DNA from 2 places in the Aliamphritea hakodatensis genome. Region 1 is predicted to be linked to the other one. Evidence: predicted binding sites of a transcription regulator. Region 1 holds the regulator's gene; the other holds the start of a gene.
The links. Region 1 encodes PhoB, which activates phosphate uptake and scavenging genes when phosphate is short. Its sites were predicted from a motif close to TGTCATANNNNTGTCANA; they were not measured.

Region 2: PCI15_RS19475 (pilus assembly FimT family protein) is a predicted target of PhoB. The motif match lies at 1,324-1,341, and genes of this name have one in related genera.

What each region holds. Positions count from the first base shown of each region.
Region 1 is NZ_AP025281.1:5,086,340-5,089,464, reverse strand. It holds gene phoR (phosphate regulon sensor histidine kinase PhoR) at 1-1,001, opposite strand, end outside; gene phoB (phosphate regulon transcriptional regulator PhoB) at 1,052-1,747, opposite strand; gene ubiA (4-hydroxybenzoate octaprenyltransferase) at 1,845-2,723, opposite strand; gene PCI15_RS23080 (chorismate--pyruvate lyase family protein) at 2,743-3,125, opposite strand, start outside.
Region 2 is NZ_AP025281.1:4,287,571-4,290,695, reverse strand. It holds gene PCI15_RS19485 (phospholipase D-like domain-containing protein) at 1-410, shown strand, start outside; gene PCI15_RS19480 (hypothetical protein) at 504-668, shown strand; gene PCI15_RS19475 (pilus assembly FimT family protein) at 1,344-1,796, shown strand; gene gspG (type II secretion system major pseudopilin GspG) at 1,802-2,248, shown strand; gene PCI15_RS19465 (GspE/PulE family protein) at 2,264-3,125, shown strand, end outside.

The DNA.
Region 1 (3,125 bases):
GGTGTGTAGCGCACGGCATTAAAGACCAGATTGGAAAATGCGCTGTAGATTTCTGATTCCTGCCCCAGCAGGCTGAAGTCCGGGTCCACATCCAGTTTAATCTGATGATTCTTGTCCTTGCCGAGGCTGTGGGCATCGTCGGTGATCTTGCGAATCATTGACTGTACCGGGACTGGCAGTTCGTCGGAGATATGCGGGCTGGCTTCCAGACGTGACAACAGCAACAGGCCGGAGACCAGATTTTCCATGCGTTTTGATTGCTTGGCCATCTGATTCAGGCCGCGGCGCAACGGCGCAGGTAAATCCTGATCCAGATAGGTTTCCAGATAACCGCGAATAACCGTTAACGGAGTGCGCAGTTCATGGGAGGCATTGGCAACAAAGTCCTGGCGGGTCTGTTCCAGCTGGTTAATCCGGGTAATGTCTCTGGCCACCAGTATGCGGTCGCCGTAGCCAAACTTGGTGAGCTGGTATTCCAGCGCGACCAGGCTGTCGACCGGAGATGGTAATTGCAGCGGTTCGTCGTAATTTTCTTTGCGGTAATAGCGGATAAAACGCGGGTCGCGCAGCAGGTTCATCACGGAACGGCCACGGTCGGTCTGTACTTTTAAGCCCAGAAGGCGGTCAGCAGAGCGGTTCCACCATTCAAGGTTGTTGTCCCGGTCGATGATGACAATGCCGTCTCCCAGCGCCGCTGAGGATTGCTGAAAGCGGGTAATGATATTACGCAGTGACTGATTGCGGGACTGATTGCGTTTCTGGTCCCGGGCCAGTTCATCAAACAGTTCTCCCCAGTGGCCTTTGCTTTCCGGGACATCGGAACGGTCGCCTTTGGTGAGCCATTCCTGCAGGCGGGTAAATTCCCTGACCTGGAGGACCGCCCAGCCGAGCAGAAACACGGCGAGGGTCCAGCCGGGATAACCGATCACCAGCCCCACAACGGTGCCGGCCATCGCGGTCAAAAATAAACTGCCAGAAATGGAATGATTACGGTTGTACATTCTGTCGGTTCCGGGTGATGTCTATGGCAGCTTAGCGCGGAAACTTCGGCTTAAGCAACTTGCGATGAGAACCGGTAACCGGTGCCGCGAACGGTCTGAATCAGATATTCGTGGCGCGCTCCCAGCGCTTTACGTAACCGCCGGATATGGACGTCGACGGTACGTTCTTCAACGTATACATTGCCACCCCAGACCATATCCAGTAACTGGCTGCGGGAGTAGGCGCGGTCCTGATGGGTCATGAAAAACTGTAACAGGCGAAACTCGGTTGGCCCCAGTTCCAGTGGCTTGAGTTCGGCGCTGACCCGGTGAGACACAGGGTCCAGTGTCAGATTATCAACGGTAATCGGCTCTTCAATGCCTTTAGGTGTGGCACGGCGCAATACGGTTTTCAGCCGGGCAACCAGTTCACGGGGTGAGAATGGCTTGGTGATGTAATCATCAATGCCTGATTCCAGGCCTTTGATTTTATGGTCTTCATCACCTTTGGCGGTCAGCATGATGATCGGGATGTCGGCGGTCACTTCATCTTTACGTAACCGGCGGGCGAATTCTACGCCGCTGATGCCGGGCATCATCCAGTCCAGCAATACCATGTCCGGCTTTTCATCCAGAACAATGCTGTGGGCTGCCTGGGCAGACTCTGCTTCCATACATTCGTAACCGGCCATTTCTAATGCAACCGCAATCATTTCCCTGATTGGGGCTTCATCGTCGACGATCAGAATTCGTTTATTGGATGACATGCTCGATCACCTTCTTTAGACAATTCTTTAGACGAGCATATTAGATTATTAAACTGTTACAGAAATATGACAAATTTTGCTTATGTAACAGGAATTATCAGGAGATTAGCCAATAATCCAGGGCAATGCCGATAAACAGCGCCATGCCTGCGTAGTGATTATTGAGAAACGCCCGGAAGCAGGCTTCGCGCTGGCGGTGGCGGATCAGCCACTGTTGCCAGATAAAACAGCCTGCCATGACCAGCAGGCTGAGGTAGAAGTACTTACCCATATCCAGCTGATTACCAAGCAAAATAAAGGTGAGCAGGGTCAGCGCCTGCAGCATACCGACAATCAGTTTGTCCGCATCGCCGAACAGAATAGCGGTGGATTTAATGCCGATTTTAAGGTCGTCGTCCCGGTCTACCATGGCGTATTTGGTATCGTAGGCGGTGGTCCACAGCACCGTGGCGGTATAAATCAGCCAAGCGTGGGCGGGGACCGCTTCACCGGTTGCGCTGAAGGCCATCGGCACCGCCCAGGCAAAGGCCATGCCCAGAACAATCTGAGGCAGATGGGTGTAGCGCTTCATAAAGGGGTAGCAGGCGGCGAGAAACGCACCGCCGAACGACAGCAGGATGGTTTGCGTATTGGTAAACAGCACCAGAATAAAGGCCAGACCGATGAGGACAAAAAACAGTATCAGCGCTTCTTTGGCGGTGGCTCTTCCGGCGGGAATAGGGCGTTGGGCCGTGCGTTTTACATGGCCATCAACTTTGCGGTCCGCAAAGTCATTGATCACACAGCCTGCGGAGCGCATCAGAAAGGTGCCCAGGCAGAAAATCACCAGTAAGTGCAGGCTGGGGACGCCTTCAGCAGCGATCCACAGGGCCCAGAGTGCCGGCCACAGCAGCAGATAGATACCGATGGGTTTTTCCACCCGCATCAGCTGTCCGTAGGCTTCAAGGCGGTCTCTGCTGAAAAGTTGTCTGCTCATAAGGGTCAGGTCTGTGCTCTCAGAGGTGTTTTGCATCAAGTAATGCCGGCAGAAAAACTTCCGATACCAGCAGGGGTTTTTCGCTCAGGTAAAACAGTGACCGGCGCGCCCACGCAGATCCGCCATCGCGGATTTTCAGGCGGCTGATCTGTAATGGACCCCGGCGCATGGTCGGATCACGGAACAGTATACTGCCCAGCGAACGGCTGCCCACAAAGTTAAGTTCCCGCTGCTTGCCGGTGAGGGTTGTCGCCGGGATGACTGAACGGGCGAATACCCAGGGCTGGCCGTTGCCGATTAGCTGTACTTCCCGGATGACCGCCAGCTGACGGGGGCGCATCCCCAGTGCTTTGGCTTCTGAACGGGTCGGATGATGCCAGCCCTGACGGATAACTTCGACAC
Region 2 (3,125 bases), 800 kb from region 1:
CCAGTTATCAGGCGGTGGTAAAAGATGTTGCCCGGTTGTTTCGCAACGCTGAGAAGCAAAATATTCAGATGTTCAGTATAGATTTCCCGCCGGTGTTGCCGCCGGATCAGCAGGTAGAAAATCCCCCTGCGTCACATAAGATTCTGCAATCCTTACATGTGAATAAAGATGGCCTGTCTGATACCGGTAAAGTACATACCGCTATGCTTGCTGCCCGTCATCGCAGCACCGTTAAACAACTGATGAAGTTCTTCCGGCGTGCGGGGCTGACTCAGGAAACAGAAGGCAAAGTCTCCCTGACGGAAAAAGGCCAGGCTGCCGGCGGTGAACAATATACCGGCCAGCAGGGTGATTACTTTCTGTGGCCGGAAGATCTGGATATTGAGTTGCTGGTCAGTGAGGCTGGGTGAGAAGTACTGCGGTTAAAAGCCCTGCAGAGATCACTGCGTGCTGAAATATTACCCGGATTGTAAAACTTGAATGATGTATCACAGGGAGTCGTGATGAACAGTAATGAGCCTGATTTAGGTTTGAACAGGAAGGCAAAAACCGGATTCTTCTTTCTGGCGCTGGGGGCCGGGTTTATTTGGTACGGACTTACCACTATCGGTATCATTCTTTGCGTGCTGGGTATGACTGCGGCAATTGCTTCTCAATTGGAAAAATAATGGCCGCCGTTCCCTTTTAAAATGAAGACAGACACTTCTGTACCACATCTGATTTGTCCATATCGTCTTGCCGTGCCATTTTCCCGGCACTCAGCTGTGAAGCACGGGAGAGTAGCGTCCAGGGTATAACTGAAGGATGCGAAAGCCCGGGGACTTCGGGATATCTGCTGTATTTTTTGGGTTATTTACTCTGACGGAATTGTGAGTGTTTAAGTTGGAATTATAACTATTTTTGGTAAGTTCTATTCTGACAATAAATGATACTATGAGGGCACATAAGGCTTAGGAACAGAGCCGGTGTGATCACTGTGTTTATGTTTACCGGGCCGGTTCGCCGGATATCTTAGTTTATACATAATCGTGTGATCAGTGACTACTGTTCTCAGTAGGTTGTTTATTTGTTCCCGGTTACTTCCGTCAGCATGATGTGTAGATTTGCCCAAAGGGGTATCGAACCTGCTTGTCTGGTGGCTACCGGTGTCAGGATTCAGATATCTGTCTGCTGTTTAGTAAACAGATCAGTGGACGCTGTGCCCTGAGCAGAGACTGTTATACCAACAGATAGCGTAGCGGCAACCCCCGAGGCTTGTTACAGACAGCATTCCGGGTGCCCGGTTCACTGAAGCTGGCTTTAAAGAATATCAGCACGGATGCGTGTGACAGGCTAATCAGACGATGAGCAATATACAACAAGATAAAGAGCACGGCTTTACTTTATTAGAAATGCTGGTCGTTATGGCTGTTATGGCGGTTATTGCCGCACTTGTGGTGCCGCGTCTGACGAACCGTCAGGTTGCTGAAGAATTAAATGTAGTGACCTTCCTTGATGCAGCCAGACAAGTGGCTATTAAAGAAGGAAAGCCGAATCAGGTAGTGGCTGGGGAGGAAGGACTGTTAAATGTGCTGACCGGTGAAACCCTTGCGTTTGAAGGTGAAAATGCCTACCGGCAGTTGTTTAAAACAGAGGTCGATCTCCCCTACAGGGAATTGACCCGTATATACTCAGATGGTACATTCACCGCCGTCAAATTTGTTTGGAACGTGCCACAGGACGGCGAAGAAAGCACCCGCTTTTCTGTCACATTGAGCCCTTTTCGGGCTGATCCAGTTGTTGTGTTAATGGAATAATATACATGAATTCTCGCAAAGCAGACTTCCGCTCTAAATCCCATCGTGGCTTTACTCTGATAGAACTTTTGATCGTCATGGCGATTATCGCCCTGTTGGCAGCCCTTGTTGCGCCACGGCTGATTGGCGCCCTGGGATCATCTCAGACTAAGCAAAGTGAAGCGCAGGTCGCGCTGCTTTCTACTGCACTGGACAGTTACCGCCTGGATGTAGGCCGTTATCCGAGTAGTGATCAGGGGCTGGCAGCACTGATTGATGAAGAAGTGGCCGACAGTAAGTCCTGGCGTGGCCCTTACCTGCGTAAGAAAGAGTTGCCAAAAGATCCCTGGGGTAATGCCTATTATTATGCTTATCCTGCTGAAGCCGGTGGGCTGGATTACGACGTCTATTCCTACGGTGCAGACAGCCTGGCAGGCGGCGACGGTGAGAATGCCGATATAGGTAACTGGTAACACTGGAGTATCGCTGTGAATAGTCAGGCACAACTTCTTCAGTTTAATTTACAGCGGCATTTACTGGATGATGGTGTAATAACTGAAGAGTTATTTTCCAATATTCATAATATCTCTGAAAGTGAAGCGGTTCCTTTATTAATATCATCAGGTGCGGTGACTGAAGATCTGATCTGCAGTATTTATGCAGAGAAACTGTCATTAACTGTATGGCAGGGTGACGGTGATATTTGTGAAACGGATTTATTCGAAGATAACTATCTGGTTTTTAATAATATACTGCCTTTAGTTATCGACGAAAAACGGTTTTATGTGGTTGCCGATCCGTGGGATATTGGCTTAATAGATATTATCCGCCGGCTGGATAAAGATGCCCAGGTGCTGGTTGGTCCTAAATCTGAAATAGAGCACCAGCTTAAAAAACATTTTGGTTTTGAAAGCACGGAAGAACTGACGGAAGCCGGCAGTTTTTCTGCAACACACCTTAAAGATATCGCTTTAGAGGCACCGATCGTTCATCAGGTAAATGACCTGTTGAATAATGCGGTGCGTCTGGGGGCGTCTGATATTCATTTAGAGCCATTCCGCCACCATATTGAATTACGTTACCGGGTGGATGGCGTGCTTTCCCAGCGGACCGCCCCGGCGCTGGAAGATTATCCTGGCGTGACGTCACGGATCAAGCTGTTGGCTCAGTTAGACATTGCAGAACACCGCCTGCCACAGGATGGGCGTATCCGTATTCATTCGAATGGCAGAACGGTTGATATCCGTGTCAGTACAATACCCACAGCGCACGGTGAAGATATTGTACTGCGTATACTGGATAAAAAATCCAATACCCAAAGGTTAACGGAAACCGGCCTGAGCGATCATG